Regions from separate parts of the Cupriavidus sp. MPR-AND1C genome, predicted to be linked through region 2. Evidence: riboswitches for the same ligand, from Rfam matches in the RefSeq annotation. Region 2 holds a riboswitch; the other holds the start of a gene.
The links. Region 2 has a riboswitch for glycine ahead of gcvT (glycine cleavage system aminomethyltransferase GcvT). Riboswitches for the same ligand answer to the same signal wherever they lie in the genome.

Region 1: it holds a riboswitch for glycine, as region 2 does, so the genes downstream of both, AC1RWI_RS26250 (D-amino acid dehydrogenase) here and gcvT (glycine cleavage system aminomethyltransferase GcvT) in region 2, are expected to answer to the same signal.

What each region holds. Positions count from the first base shown of each region.
Region 1 is NZ_JBXASU010000060.1:16,738-24,854, forward strand. Features, by position in the region: gene AC1RWI_RS26235 (MFS transporter) at 1-402, opposite strand, end outside; gene AC1RWI_RS26240 (helix-turn-helix domain-containing protein) at 590-1,507, opposite strand; gene AC1RWI_RS26245 (DUF3772 domain-containing protein) at 1,944-4,370, shown strand; gene AC1RWI_RS26250 (D-amino acid dehydrogenase) at 4,388-5,656, opposite strand; glycine riboswitch at 5,825-5,921, opposite strand; gene AC1RWI_RS26255 (hydrolase) at 6,020-6,706, opposite strand; gene AC1RWI_RS26260 (Bug family tripartite tricarboxylate transporter substrate binding protein) at 7,084-8,085, opposite strand.
Region 2 is NZ_JBXASU010000023.1:84,173-92,289, reverse strand. Features, by position in the region: gene AC1RWI_RS15275 (peptidase associated/transthyretin-like domain-containing protein) at 76-477, shown strand; gene AC1RWI_RS15270 (UvrD-helicase domain-containing protein) at 582-2,687, opposite strand; glycine riboswitch at 2,922-3,009, shown strand; glycine riboswitch at 3,031-3,181, shown strand; gene gcvT (glycine cleavage system aminomethyltransferase GcvT) at 3,281-4,420, shown strand; gene gcvH (glycine cleavage system protein GcvH) at 4,523-4,903, shown strand; gene gcvP (aminomethyl-transferring glycine dehydrogenase) at 5,005-7,926, shown strand; gene AC1RWI_RS15250 (DUF421 domain-containing protein) at 8,040-8,117, shown strand, end outside.

The sequences.
Region 1 (8,117 bases), on a different contig from region 2:
CAAAAATGCAGCCAGCAGCAGCACATGGGCGTTGACCAGGCCGGTGAGCGCAAGCACGCCCAGCGTGGTCGCCACCGCCAGCGTCCAAAGCTGCGCGAAGATCAGGTACTTGCGCCGGTCGACGATATCGGCCAGCACCCCGGACGGCAGGGCGAACAGGAACATCGGCAGGCTGCCCGCAGCCTGCACCAGGGCGACCATCAGGGGATCGGGGTCGAGCGACGTCATCAGCCAGCTGGCGCCTACGTCGTTCATCCAGGTACCCACATTGGACGCCACCGTGGCGATCCACAGCATCCGGAAAGTGCTGTACCGCAGCGGGCTCCACGGCGAGCCGGCTGCACCGGCGCTGCCGCGCTGCGCGGCGGGCGTGCCGGCTGAGCCGGCTTGAGAGTCATTCATGGCTTGGTCGCAAGTTGCTCAGGCACTGAAGGTGGCAATGCCAACAGTGGCACAGCCGCATTGTGTGGAGCACAGCGGGCGCCGTCTACCTATACCAAGGGACAATGGTCTTGTGCCTCGGCATCGGCATCGGCATCGGCATCGGCATCGGCATCGGCATCGGCGCACCATCCTTGCGCCCGGCGCGTCAGGCGTGAACCCTGCGGCGCCAGTTGCCGGGAGAGACGCCGACCGCTTGCGAGAACACGCGGGTGAAATGGCTTTGATCGGAGAAGCCGCAAGCCATTGCCACTTCCGCCAGGCAGAGTCCGGTTTCGCGCAGGAGCCCGCGGGCGCGCTCCAGGCGCTGGGCCGCCAGCCACTGATGGGGTGTCTGGCCAGTCGTATCCCGAAAGGCACGGGTGAAATGGCTACGCGACAGGTTGCAGGCGTCGGCGACGTCGGCAATGGACAGATCGCCATCGATCTTGGCGATCAGCATTTCCTTGGCCATCTCCACGCTGCGTTGCGACAGCAACCGGTTTGTCTTGGGCGTCGCGACGGAGCCATTCCCATAGCGCTCGACGAGATAGGTCCCGATCGTGAAGCCCAGCTGATCGACGAACAGCTTGCTGGCCATCCCGGGCTGGCTCAGTGCCGGCGCCGCCGCCTGGGCGAGATGCGCCAGCACCTGGTCTTGCTCTCCCGCCGCGCTGCGCAGCCCCAGGATGCGCGAGCGGCCTAGTTCCGCGCTGGTGCGCTCGATAAAGGTGCGGGAAATCTCCAGCAGGATGAAGTCGAAAAAACCATAAAAATCGGCTTTATAGTCTTCAAGGAAATTCCGGATATAGATGGAGTTATTTTCAAATTCGTGGGTGCTCGCGCGGCGCTCATGAAACACCCGGCGGCGATGGCCCGTGCACAGCGAAATCCCCACCAGAAAGCCGCGATGCGACGCCGAAGTGATAACCTGGCTCGCCTTCTCGCCGGGCGAGCTCTTGCGGAAAAAATGGATCTCGCTGCCGGTGAGCTTCTGATCCTTGGAGAGCTTTTCCGCGGCGCACCCGAATGCGTCGATCGATACAGGAGCTGCGTGCGGGAAGGAGGCTTTGGCGTTGACAGGCATGATCTCAGACGGGAATAAACCACCGCCATGAAAACCCACGCCGTGGCAGCACCGGCTGACCAAGAATAGCAGAGCTTGCAGGCAGCCCGCGTGAAACCTTGGATGGCACAGGTCGAGTGACGCAAGCGCCTGTTGCCTGCTGAAAACCAAGGGCGCGATGCCTTCTGTATAATTCAGGCTCTTTCAGGCAATTCTCCCGTATCAAGCGGCGTGCCAATCACGCGCCATCGCCAGTAGTCCGACTGACTATAGAGCACGCGCCGGCAAGATCGCTCCCCCGGCGCTCCGATCGGCTCCCATGCCGATCGCCGCGCGTCCGCCCAACATCCTGATCGTCGCCCGCCGGCCATCGACCGTCCGACGAGCCATGGCAATTCACGCGAACCTGCGCGATTGCCGGCCCGGCAAGCCGATCAGCAAAGATATTTCTCTTTCCATGAGCAAACTCCCCAGGCTCGTGCTGAGCCTTGTGCTGGTTGCGCTATTGCACCTGATCCCCACCGCGCTCCCGGCCGCAACCGCCGACACCACCTTGAATGCAGACGCGCCCGCCACCCGGCCGCCATCGCGCGCGGATGCCGTTGCCGAGCTCAAACGGCTCCAGACAGAGCAGGACCGCATCAAGCAACTGGCGTCGTCGCCCACCAGCGGCACGCAGCTCGAAGGGCTGGATGACGCCATCCACCAGTTGGCAAGCGACGTCGACAAGCTGAGCGCGGCGCTCACGCCCCAGCGCGCGCAGTTGCAGGCACAGCTCGACGTGCTCGGGCCGCCGCCCGCCGCCGGCACCACGCCAGAGGCGGCTGCTGTCGCACAGCAGCGGGCGGACCTGAACGCGCGCAAGGCCCAACTGGACAGCGGACTGAAGCAAGCGGCCGAGGTCAAGGGCAATGTCACCAACCTGAGCGAGCAGATCGCCAAGCTGCAGCGCAGCCGCTTGAAGAACCAGCTCGCGCTGCGGTCGGCCAGCATTCTCGGCACGGCATTCTGGGAGCCGTTGTTCGCGCCGAGCCAGGAGGACCAGCAGCGGCTGAGCGCGTTCATGGGGCAAGTCACCCCGTTGTGGGGCATGGCCTGGCAGCCCGGGCGGCAGACGGTCACCGCCCTGCTTCTGCTGCTTGCGATCGGCGTCTGGACCATCGGCCGACGGCTGATCGAGCGGGCGCTGGCATGGTTCTGCCTGACGCGCTTGCCCGAGAGCCGGCTGCGGCGCAGCGCGCTCGCGCTTGCCACGGTACTCGCGACGGTTGCGGCGACCGCCATCGCGGTGCAGGTTGTGTGTTTTGCTTTCGTCCCGCCGGGCGAACTGCCAGCTCAGGTGCAGGACCTGATCAGCGAACTCGGCAAGCTGACGCTGACGAGCGCGCTGATCGCGGGCCTGGGACGGGCATTGCTGTGCACGCACCATCCCTCATGGCGCGTGCCGGCGCTCGCCGACAAGGTCGCGCTGGCGATGCGTCCTTTCCCAAGTGTCCTCGCGGGCCTGCTGCTGATCGCCGGCACGCTCGAGCAACTCAACCGGACCGCGGACACAAGCCTGCAGGTGACCTTGCTAGGCCGCGGCCTGGTATCGCTTGTGGTGGTACTGACAATCGGCGCGGCGCTGCTGCGCGCCAACCGTGTGCGCACGAAGCTCGCCGCGGCAGGCGAGCGGCCTGAAGCGCGCTCCACCTTCGCCGGCCTGATCCACGCTGGCGTAACGGTGACGGTCGTCGCCTCGCTGATGGCGCTGCTGATCGGCTACATCACGTTCGCGCGCTTCCTGACCTACGAGCTTGTCTGGATCGACATCGTCCTGTGCAGCCTGTACCTGTTGACGCAACTGACCCGCGACGTCTGCGAAAGCGTGTTCAGCGCGCACCATCCAAGCGGCAAGGTCATCAAGCAGTTGTTCGGACTCGGGGACAGCCATCTCGCGCAGGCGTCGACGGTGCTCTCGGGGATCGGCACCAGCCTGTTGCTCCTGGTGGCCGTCATCGCGCTGCTGACCGGCGGCTTCGGCACCACGCCGAGCGACCTGCTCAACAGCCTGCTGACGATGCTCGGCGGCGAGCGGCTGCGCAGCCTCAACATCATGCCCGAGCGCATCCTGAACGCGGTCATCGCGCTCTCGGTCGGCACCTGCCTGCTGCGCTCGGTGCGGCGCTGGCTGGACGCGGAACTCCTGCCGAAGGTCTGCATGGAAGCGGGCCTGCGCGCATCGCTCATCACGCTGTTCAGCAACATCGGCTATGTGCTGATCGTGTTGCTGACGCTGTCGCTGCTGGGCGTCAGATGGGAAAACCTGGCCTGGATCGTCAGCGCGCTGTCCGTGGGCATCGGCTTCGGCCTGCAGGAGATCGTCAAGAATTTCGTGTCTGGGCTCATCCTGCTGACCGAGCGCCCGGTGAAGGTCGGCGACATGGTGAGCATCGGCGGCGTGGAAGGCGACATCAAGCGCATCAACGTGCGCGCAACAGAGATCCTGCTGGGCGACCGCTCGACCGTGATCGTGCCCAACTCGCAGCTGATCTCGCAGAACCTGCGCAACGTGACGATGAGCAACAGCACGCAAGGCGTCGCCACGCTGCTGCTCACCTTCCCGTTGAACATCGATCCTGAACAGGTGCGCGAACTGCTGCTCGACTCCTATCGGGAAAATGAGGCGATCCTCGACAAGCCCGCGCCATCCGTCACGTTCAGCCAGCTGGCGCCGAACGGGATCACGCTTAGCGTGACGGGCTACGTAGGCAGCCCGCGAATCGCCACCGCGACCAAGAGCGACCTGCTGTTCGAGATACTGAAGCGGCTGCGCGCGGCCGATATCTCGCTGTCGGTCCCGCAGACCTTGCGGGTGGAGAATATGGCCGCGCTTGGCGCGTAACGCGCCCTGCCGGCCCCTTACGGGGTCACCAGCGCCACCGGTTCCTGCACGCCATGCGCACGCCTGGCGCCCATGGCTTGCTGCACCACATCGCCGATCATGTCCGCGGTGACCGCCGACAGCGTCCATCCCAGGTGGCCGTGGCCGGTGTTGTAGAACACGCAGGACGCACGGCCCCGGCCCACGCGCGGCAGCATGGTAGGCATCATCGGCCGCAGGCCGGCCCAGGGCACCACGCTGCGCGTGCTGACACCGGGGAAGCACTGGTTGACCCACTCCACCAGCGGACGGATACGGTCGGCGCGGATGTCGCGGTTATAGCCGTTGAACTCCGCCGTGCCCGCCACGCGGAAGCGGTCAACGCCCAGGCGGCTGGTGACCAGCTTGGTCTCGTCGTCAAGCAGGCTCACGACGGGCGCGGCCGCCTGGCTTTGCGCGTCGTTCAGGTTGACGGTGATCGAATAGCCCTTGACCGGATAGATGTTGACGCGATCGCCAAGGCTGGCCGCCAGCGCCCGGCTGGCAGTGCCGGCACAGACGACCACGCCGTCGAACACGCGCGATTCGGCCTGCCGGCCGTCGCCGCTGACGATGGTGACCTGCCGGCCATCGGTGCTGACCGACTGGACATCCTGGTTGTACAGGCAACGCACGCCCAGGCGGTCGATGGCCGCGGCCATGCCGCTGGTGAACTTGTGGATGTCGCCGGTGGAGTCGCTCTGGGTGAAATAACCACCGTAGTACTGCCCGGCCAGGGTCGGCTCGATGGCGCGCATTTCTTCCGGCGTGACGGCGTGGCGCGCAAGACCGCCCTCGGCCAGCAGCTTCGACACCCTGCCGGCGTGCTCGAAGCCCGCCTTGTCGCGATAGATATGGAGGATGCCTTCCTTCTTCAGGTCGAAATCGATGCCTTCGGCCGCCGCCCAGGAGAACAGGTGGTCACGCGCGGCAATCGCCAGGCGCGTGGTCTCGATGGTGTTCTTGCGGTAGTGGGGAATGGCGGCGATGAACTCGGCGAACCAGGACAGCTTGTGCCAGCTGGGGCGCGGGTTGACCAGCAGCGGCGCATCGCTCTTGAGCATCCACTTGATGCCCTTGAGGATGGTGGACCAGTGGGTCCAGACTTCAGCGTTGGAAGCGGAAAGCTGGCCGCCGTTGGCGAACGAGGTTTCCATGGCGGCATAGCGGTGTTTTTCGAGCAGGGTGACCGAGAAACCGCGCTTGGCGAGCGCGTAGGCAGTGGTCACGCCGGTGATGCCACCACCGATAACGGCGATTGTCTTCATCTCTATGGTTCCAGGACGTCGGATGGGGGCCTCTTGCGCGGCATGCGCAAAAGACGCCCCCTCTGTCCTTGACCTGAGAGATTCACGATACGCCACTTTGGGGGTGGCGGGGATCGCTTGCTCCTTCGGTACCGCCGGCTGACGAGCGCCGGGGTTCTTCAGAGTTCAAACGTGATACCGGTCCTTTTGCCTGAGAGTTTCCGGGGCGGTTGCTCCTTCGGCGCCGCCCGGCGCTTGGCCAGGCAGTCTCTCCCGATATCAACTTTGCATGATGCCGCCCGGCAGTACCAGGCGGCATGGCTTGGAACTGTAGCACTAGTCTGACTGCCTGGGGAAGTTTCCTGCGGGTTCAGCGCGCGAATCTCAGCGGGCCGGAACCGGGGCGATCGACTCGTGCGGCGTGGCGGTGCGCTGCGCGGCCTTGTGCACCATGGTGTAGGCATAGTCCACGCCCATGCCGTAGGCGCCCGAGTGTTCCTTGACCAGCTTCATCACGGCGTCATAGCTGTCGCGGCGCGCCCAGTCACGCTGCCATTCGAGCAGCACCTGCTGCCAGGTTACCGGCACCACGCCGGCCTGCACCATGCGCTGCATGGCGTAGTCGTGCGCTTCCTTGCTGGTGCCGCCGGAGGCGTCGGCCACCATGTAGATCTCGTAGTCGCTGTCGTGCATCGCGGACAGCGCGAAGGTGGTGTTGCAGACCTCGGTCCACAGGCCGGCCACGATGATCTTCTTGCGGCCGTTAGCGGCCAGCGCGTCGCGCACCTTCTGGTCGTCCCACGAGTTCATCGAGGTGCGCTCCAGCGTCTGCTGGCCGGGGAATACGTCAAGCAGCTCGGGGTAGGTATAGCCGGAGAAAGACTCGCTCTCCACCGTGGTGATGGTGGTGGGGATATTGAAGATCCTGGCTGCCTTGGCCAAACCCACCGCGTTGTTCTTCATCGCCTGGCGGTCCATCGACTGCACGCCGAAGGCCATCTGCGGCTGGTGGTCGATGAAAATCAGCTGGCTGTTTTGCGGGGTCAGGACTTCGAGCTTGGCGTTGGTCATGATTTCTCTCTCTTTGGCTGTTTGGCTATCTGGCTATCTGGTTGAATTATTTAGAACGTCGTCTTTGGCGTCGATCCGTCCATGGGTTGAACTTTATGGCAGCGCCGGCCGACGATGTGATGAATTCGTCGGATAACTTATTCAATTTTATTGATTGATATTTCGAAGAACCTGGCGATGCCCCACGGACATCGGGCCACGCGAGACTCGCAGCCTTGGCGAGCGCACAGCCGCCGCGATATCGGCGGCGGCTCGGTGGCCATGGCCACCGAGCGCAATGCGGACTTCTGCGAGGGGGGGCTGCCGGCGTGCGCCGGCTTTCTGGTGGCGACCCGATGACAACGGATCTGGTGTCCGCCATCGTCTCCGCGCACTCTTTACTGCAGCTCGATCTTCGCGATCGCCGCCAGCCGCTTCCAGCGCGCGATCTCGTCCTTCTGGTAGTCGCGAAGTTCTGCCGGCGTGGACAGGATCAGCGAGGTGGACTGGCGCTGGTAGTACTCCTTGACGTCATCGGCGGCGCCGGCTTGGGCGAACAGTTCGCCAAGGCGTTGCGCAATGGGCGCAGGTGTCCTGGCGGAGACCGCCGCTGCCACCCAGTTATAGGCCAGGAAGTCCGGCACGCCGGCTTCGGCCGCGCTCGGCACGCCCGGCAGTAGCGGCGAGCGCTGGGGCGCGGTGTAAGCCAGCGCGCGCACCTTGCCGCCCTTGACCAGCTCAATCGCGCCGCTGGCATCCACCACGGCGAAGTCCACGTTGGCGGCCATCACGCCGTTGATCGCGTCGCCCGCGCCCTTGTAGGGCACGCCGGTGGTCTTCATGCGGCTTTGCTCGTTCAGCCATTCGCTGTACAGGGTGTACGACACCGAGCCGGTGCCGTAGTTGAGCGCGCCGGGCCGCTTGCGCGCGTCCTCCACCAGCGCCCTGAGCGTGTGGTACGGCGAGCTGGCCGGTACGATGATCAGGCATGGCCCACGCGACAGCAGCGTGATGGGCGTGAAGTCGGTCAGCGGATCGTAAGGCAGCTTGCGGAAGGTGGCGGCATTGGTGGACAGCGTGGAGTTGCTGCCGATAAACACCGTGTATCCGTCGGCCGGCGCGCTGAGCAGCGTCTGCACGCCGATAAAGCCGTTGCCACCCGGCTTGTTCTCCACCACCACGCCCTGCCCCGTCAGCTCGCCGATCTTCTTGGCGAACATGCGGGCGGTCATGTCGGTACCGCTGCCTGACGGGAACGGCACGATAAAGCGGATCGGCCGGGTGGGAAATGCCTGCGGCTGCGCCAGCGCGACGAACGGCGCGCCTGCCAGGCTCGCTGCGACGGCGGTGCCGCCCAGGATGGCGAAGCGGCGCCGGGAACCGTTCACGGTTCGGGTCATGTTGTCTCCTTGGTCTTGCGCCTGGCAGTGGG
Region 2 (8,117 bases):
GCCCGGTAAGCCCCTCGGCCACGCAAGCCCGATAGCAGCAAACAGCGGCCGCCGCCGCTTCCTCGGCGGTGTACTGTGAGGATCGCCACCGGCGCCGATGGCGCCGCGCAGTTCCTGACGATCTACCCGGGCTGGTACGCGCCGCGCGCGGTGCGTATCCACTTGAAGATCCATCTCGGCAAAACCGAGGTACTGACCAGCCTGCTGTTCTTCGACGATGCGCTCAGCCGCAAGGTGCATCTGCAGCATGCCGCGTATCGCACGCGCGGCGCTTCGCCAGTGCAAAACGCACAGGACGGCATTGCCGGCGCGCGCCTGACGGCCACGGGATCTGGCGGATTCCCTAAAAAAACGCCCCCGGACCCAAGTGCGGAGGCGCTGAACAGGGAAGAATTCGGGCGTGCTGCCCGGCCACGCCACTCCGAAGGGACGGAACGGCGCGACGCCTGGTCCATACGTCGGGCCAGGCACCGGTGATGTTAGACAGACATCGGGCGGGGGTCTTGTCCCGCTTGTAGGCTAATGTATCGACTTTGTACGATTGGCACCGGGATGGGGCACGGAACGCCCGCCGGGGCCGGTCATGCGGAGGTCTTGCCTGGCGTGCCGGGCGTTCCCAGCAAGGCCTTGAGCCCGGCCAGGCGGTCCTTGGGGCTCATGGCGGGCGTTTCGTCCTTGATCGCGGGGGCCTCTTCGAGCTTCATCTCGCCGATAAAGCGCGAGGGCTCGCAAGAGTAGGTATCGCGGGCGCGCTTGCGCTTCTTGCACCAGCTCAGGTGCAGGCTGCGCTGCGCACGCGTGATGCCTACATACATCAGACGGCGCTCTTCCTCGATCTTCTCGTCGCTCATGTCCTCGTCTTCGCGGCAGTGGGGCAGGATGCCCTCTTCCACCCCGACCAGGAACACGTGCGGGTACTCCAGCCCCTTGGAGGCGTGCAGCGTCGACAGGCGCACCGCGTCGGGATCTTCCTCGCGGCCTTCGAGCATGCTCATCAGCGCCACCGTCTGGGTCAGCTCCAGCAGGTTCTTGCCCTCGTCGCCGAAACCATCGGCGGTGTCGAAGCCGGTGGCCTCCTCGCCCTCGCCCGTCGCCTCGGGCTTGGTGCCCTTGCGCTTGAGCCAGTCGAGGAACTCCAGCGTGTTGGTCCAGCGCGACTGGGCCTGGCGCTCATCGAAGGTGTCGTACAGGTAGGCCTCGTAGTGGATGCCTTCCATCATGTCGTCGAGCACCTGGGTGGCGGGATCGCTGGCCGCGCGCCCGGCCAGGCGCACCATGGCCTCGCAGAACACCCGCAGCGGCTCCAGCTGGCGCGGCTGGAGCTTGCCTTCGATGCCGCCCATCATGGCCGCCTCGAACAACGACACCTTGGCCTGGCCGGCGAAGGTGCCAAGCACTTCCAGCGTGGTGTTGCCCACGCCGCGCTTGGGCGTGGTGATGGCGCGGATGAAGGCGGGATCGTCCTCCGGGTTGGCGATCAGGCGCAGGTAGGCGCAGATGTCCTTGATCTCGGCCTTGTCAAAGAAGCTCTGCCCGCCCGAGAGCACATAGGGAATGCGCTCGCGGCGCAGGATCTGCTCGAACAGCCGCGCCTGGTGGTTGCCGCGATACAGGATGGCGTAGTCGCGGAACTGCGCGCGCCGCTCGAACTTGTGGGCCGACAAGCGGAATACGACCGACTCCGCCTCGTGCTCCTCATCGTTCATTGGGTTGACGGCAATGGGGTCGCCCATGCCGTGCTCGCTCCACAGCTTCTTGTCGAACAGCTTGGGATTGTTGGAGATGACCGCATTGGCCGCCTCCAGGATGCGCACGGTGGAGCGGTAGTTCTGCTCCAGCTTGACCACCTTCAGGTCGGGGAAATCGGTCTGCAGCAGCTTGAGGTTGTCCAGCGTGGCGCCGCGCCAGCCGTAGATGGCCTGGTCGTCGTCGCCCACCGCGGTGAAGGCCGGTGCGCGCAGGTGCGAGCCGCCGGCGAGCTGCTTGAGCAGCTGGTACTGGCAGGCGTTGGTGTCCTGGTACTCGTCCACCAGGAAGTAGCGCAGCCGGTTCTGCCAGCGCAGGCGCACCTCTTCGTTGCGCGCGAACAGCTCTGCCGGCAGGCGGATCAGGTCGTCGAAGTCCACCGCCTGGTAGGCATGCAGCGTAGCCACGTAGTTGCGGTAGATCAGCGCCGCCTGGTGATCGTCGGGGTTGTCGGCCTGGGCGATGGCGGTCTCGGGATCGACCATGCCGTTCTTCCACAGCGAGATGGTGCTCTGCACGCTGCGGATCAGCTTCTTGTCGGTGGAGGCGAGCTGCTCCTGCACCATGCCAAAGCAATCGTCCGAGTCCATGATGGAAAAGCGCGGCTTCAGGCCCACGTGCTCGGCCTCGGCGCGCAGGATCTGCACGCCCAGCGAGTGGAAGGTGCTCACCGTGATCTGCTTGATGGGGATGCGCTTGCCCTCGCGCGTGGTCTTGCCTTCCATCAGCTTGGCGATGCGCTCCTGCATCTCCTTGGCGGCCTTGTTGGTGAAGGTCACCGCGGCGATGTGCTTGGGCTGGAAGCCCTTGTCCTCGATCAGGTGCGCGATCTTCTGCGTGATCACCCGGGTCTTGCCCGAGCCAGCGCCGGCGAGCACCAGGCAGGGGCCGTCGAGGTAGCGAACGGCTTCGGATTGGGCAGGATTGAGTCCGTGGGTCATGCGAGGGCTGGTGGTGGTGCTGGGTGGCGGGATGGCCGGCAAGGCGGGCGCGGGCTTTTGCGCATGGCAAAAGCAGCACATGCACTGGCGCGGCCAAGGCCACGGGTGAAGCCTGCAGCACAGCAAAAGCCATCGGAGCCGCAGATGTTAACACGCCGGCCAGCCGGCCAGCGGCTGCGCCCGGGCTGGCGCGCGAGCGCGTTGACAAGCCCCCGAGGCTGGCTGTAGAGTCGCGCCATCCGACCGGGAGAGCGCGCAGATCTTGCGCCGCCGAAGGGGTATCACCCGAAAACTCTCAGGCACCATGGACTGGTTGGATCGGCTTGCAACATGCACACGATGCACGCCGTACTCTGGAGAGCGGCACCCGCCACTGATCGATTCCGTCGACAGCCTTGGTGAGCGTGCCCACCGAAGGGGCGCGCAAGGCTTGGGTTTCCGGTAAATGGAATCCGCCTTGTAATCTCTCAGGTATCGAGGACAGAGGGGTCATCCGCCGCAGCGGATCTGGCAGCGCTATGGCGCGCCGAATCCTGCGGCGGATGGCCCTTTTTTTGTTTTCGAACCGAGATTTGCCTTCCCCCGAGGATTCCATGACGCTCCAGGCCACGCCCCTCAACGCTATCCACCGCGCCCTCAGCGCCCGCATGGTCGACTTCGGCGGCTGGGACATGCCGGTCAACTACGGCTCCCAGATCGAGGAACATCACGCCGTGCGCACGGATGCCGGCATGTTCGACGTCTCCCACATGTGCGTGGTCGATCTCAATGGCGAGCATGTGCGTGCCTTCCTGCGTGGCCTGCTGGCCAACAATGTGGACAAGCTGCAAACGCCGGGCAAGGCGCTGTACTCCTGCATGCTGGACGAGAAGGGTGGCGTCATCGACGACCTGATCGTCTATTTCTTCGCCGAGGACCACTTCCGCCTGGTGGTGAATGCTGGCACCGCCAACAACGATATCGAATGGATCGCCGCGCGCAACGCCGCCACCAATAGCGGCGTGCGCATCACGCCGCGCCGCGGCGACAATGCGCCCGACGGCGTGGCTCCGCTGGCGATCGTCGCGGTGCAGGGCCCGAATGCCCGCGCCAAGGTGTGGAACGCCTTCCCCTCGACACAACCCAGCGAAGCCCTGAAGCCGTTCAACGCCGTCGTGGTGCAGGACCCCGCCCTTGGCGAAGTCATGGTGGCACGCACCGGCTATACCGGCGAAGACGGGTTCGAGCTGGTGGTGCCAGCCGAGAACGTGGCCGGCCTGTGGGAAAAGCTGATCGCCGAGGGCGTGCGCCCGGCGGGCTTGGGCGCGCGCGACACGCTGCGCCTGGAGGCCGGCATGAACCTGTACGGCCAGGACATGGATATCCACACCTCGCCGCTCAACGCCGGCCTGGCCTGGACCGTGGACTTGCAAAGCGAACGCGACTTCACCGGCAAGGCGGCCCTGGTCGCTGGCGGCAAGACCCAGCAGTTCGTCGGGCTGATCCTGCGCCCGGCCAACGGAAAAGCGGGCGGCGTGCTGCGCGCCCACCAGAAGGTCATCACCCCTGCTGGCGAAGGCGAAATCACCAGTGGCACCTTCAGCCCCTCGCTGTCCCAGTCCATCGCTTTTGCCCGCCTGCCGCTCGACGTTGCGCTCGGCGCCGAGGTGCAGGTCGAGATCCGCGACCGCAAACTCGCCGCGACTGTGGTTAAACTGCCGTTTGTGCGCAATGGCAAGGCACTCGTGAGCTGAAACGCTCGCACCGGTCACAGCGCGCCCGCCGGCGGTTACCCCGTCGAACTTCGACATCCCCCCGGCTGGCGCTGAATAACAAATTGAATCTGGAGCAATCCCATGAATTTCCCCGCCGACCTGAAATACACCGAGTCCCATGAGTGGGTGCGCGTCGAAGCCGACGGCACGCTGACCATCGGCATCACCGACCACGCGCAGGACGCGCTGGGCGACATCGTCTTCCTGGAACTGCCGGAAGTGGGCAAGTCGGTCGGCGCCGGCGACGCGCTGGCCGTGGTGGAATCGGTCAAGGCCGCGTCCGACATCTACGCGCCGGTGGCAGGCGAAGTGATCGCCATCAACGACGCCGCCGCGGCCGCGCCGGAAAGCGTCAATGCCGACGCCTTCGACGCCTGGCTGTTCAAGCTCAAGCCGGCCAACAGCGACGACGTGAACGGCCTGATGTCGGCCGACGCCTATAAGGCCAACGTCGGCGCCTGATGCCAGATCGTCATTCCCGCGCCACGGGAATGACGGATAAAGACTGCCGCGACGCGGACCGGGCCGACCACCCGCCGCACCGCTCCCACGAGATTCTTGCCATGAACGCCCCTTTGCCCATGACTGCCGCCCAAGTTGCCCGGCCCACGCTGGCCGAACTGGAGGCGCGCGACGCCTTCGCCTCCCGCCATATCGGCCCCGACGCCGCCGAACAACAGCACATGCTCAAGGTGCTGGGCTATGACAACCGCGCCGCGCTGATCGACGCCGTCATCCCCGCCGCCATCCGCCGCCGCGACGGCATGCCGCTGGGCGAGTTCACCGCGCCGCTGACCGAAGAAGCCGCGCTGGCCAAGCTGCGTGGCCTGGCCAGCAAGAACCGCGTGCTCAAGAGCTTTATCGGCCAGGGCTACTACAACACGCTGACCCCGGGCGTGGTGCTGCGCAATATCTTCGAGAACCCGGCCTGGTACACCGCCTACACGCCCTACCAGCCCGAAATTTCCCAGGGCCGCCTGGAAGCCATGCTGAACTTCCAGCAGATGGTGACCGACCTGACCGGCCTGGACATCGCCAATGCGTCGATGCTGGATGAAGGCACGGCGGCCGCCGAGGCCATGACGCTGCTGCAGCGCGTCAACAAGCACGCCTCCACCACTTTCTATGTCGCGGACGACGTGCTGCCGCAAACGCTGGAAGTGGTACGCACCCGCGCGCTGCCGCTGGGCATCGAAGTCAAGGTTGGCCCCGCTGCCGAAGCGGCCGGTGCCCATGCCTTCGGCGTGCTGCTGCAGTACCCCGGCGTGAACGGCGATGTGGCGGACTACCGTGCCATCGCCGACGCGGTGCACGCCGCTGGTGGACTGGTGGTGGCTGCCGCCGACCTGCTGGCGCTGACCCTGATCGCCGCGCCCGGAGAGTGGGGCGCCGACGTGGCGGTGGGCAACTCGCAACGCTTTGGCGTGCCGCTCGGCTTTGGCGGCCCGCACGCCGGCTACATGGCGGTCAAGGATGCCTTCAAGCGCTCCATGCCCGGCCGCCTGGTGGGCGTGACCATCGACGCGCAAGGCAACAAGGCGTATCGCCTGGCCCTGCAAACGCGCGAGCAGCATATCCGCCGCGAAAAAGCGACGTCGAACATCTGTACGGCACAGGTGCTGCTGGCCGTGATGGCCTCGATGTACGCCGTGTACCACGGCCCGCAAGGCCTCAAGCGCATCGCCCAGCGCGTGCACCGCCTGACGGCCACGCTGGCCGGCGGCCTGGAGCAACTGGGCTACGCGCGCACCAACGCCACCTTCTTCGATACGCTGACGCTGGAAACCGGCTTCAACACCGAAGCCCTCCACGCCTCGGCCACCGCGCGGGGCATCAACCTGCGCCACGCCGGCGCCACCCGCATCGGCATCTCACTGGACGAGACCGCCTCGCGCGAGGACGTCGTCGCCCTGCTGGAAATCTTCGCCCACGGCAAGCCGGTGCCCGGCTTCGATGCACTCGAAGCCGCCGCGCAAGACGCGTTCCCGGCCGGCCTGGCGCGCCAGAGCGCCTACCTGACGCACCCGGTGTTCAACACGCACCACGCCGAGCACGAAATGCTGCGCTACCTGCGCATGCTGGCCGACAAGGACCTGGCGCTGGACCGCACCATGATCCCGCTGGGCTCGTGCACCATGAAGCTCAACGCCACCAGCGAGATGATCCCGGTGACGTGGCCCGAATTCAGCAAGATCCACCCGTTCGCGCCGCTGGACCAGACGGTCGGCTACCGCGAGATGATCGACCAGCTCGAAGCCATGCTGTGCGCCGCCACCGGCTACGCGGCGGTGAGCCTGCAGCCCAATGCCGGCTCGCAAGGCGAATACGCCGGCCTGCTGATCATCCATGCGTACCACGCCAGCCGTGGCGAAAGCCACCGCGACATCTGCCTGATCCCGTCCTCCGCGCACGGCACCAACCCGGCGTCGGCACAGATGGCCGGCATGAAGGTGGTGGTGGTGGCCTGTGACGAGAACGGCAACGTCGACCTGGAAGACCTGGCGAAGAAGGCCGAGCAGCACAGCAAGAACCTCGCCGCGATCATGATCACCTACCCGTCTACGCACGGCGTATTCGAGCAGGGCGTGCAGCAGATCTGCGACATCGTGCACAAGCACGGCGGCCAGGTCTACGTCGACGGCGCCAACATGAACGCCATGGTCGGCACCGCCGCGCCGGGCCAGTTCGGTGGCGACGTGTCCCACCTGAACCTGCACAAGACCTTCTGCATCCCCCACGGCGGTGGCGGCCCGGGCGTTGGCCCGGTGGCGGTCGGTGCGCATCTGGCTGACTTCCTGCCCAACCAGGACAGCGTGGGCTATCGCCGCGACGACCAGGGCATCGGCGGCGTGTCCGCCGCGCCGTTCGGCTCGGCCAGCATCCTGCCGATCTCGTGGATGTACATCGCCATGATGGGCTCGGCCGGCCTGACCGCCGCCACCGAGAACGCCATCCTGGCCGCCAACTACGTGGCGCGCCGCCTGTCGCCGCACTTCCCCGTGCTCTACACTGGCCAGCACGGCCTGGTGGCGCACGAGTGCATCCTGGACGTACGCGCGCTGCAAAAGACCACCGGCATCTCCAACGAGGACGTGGCCAAGCGCCTGATGGACTACGGCTTCCACGCCCCCACCATGAGCTTCCCGGTGCCGGGCACGCTGATGATCGAGCCGACCGAGAGCGAGGCCCTGCACGAGCTGGACCGCTTTATCGACGCGATGATCGCCATCCGCGCCGAGATTGCCCGCGTGGAAGACGGCACCTTCGACCGCGAGGACAACCCGCTGAAGAATGCGCCGCACACCGCCGCCGTGATCACTGCCGACGTGTGGGAACACAAGTACACGCGCCAGGAAGCCGCCTACCCGGTGGCCGCGCTGCGCACGCAGAAGTACTGGCCACCCGTTGGCCGTGCGGACAACGTGTACGGCGACCGCAACCTGTTCTGCGCCTGCGTGCCGATGAGCGAGTACACCGAAGAGTAAGCTGGCATGAGGCCGGGGCGGCTGCGCGTTGCGGCGGCCCCGACGCATCGCCCTCGCGCTATGCTCTGTGTGGATGCGCGGCCACCCGGCCGTGCCCGGAATGCGGAGCACGCATGTGGAATCTCAGCGCCCCATGGTGGGAATTCGTCCTGCGCGGACTGATCGTCTACGGCAGCCTGCTGGTGCTGCTG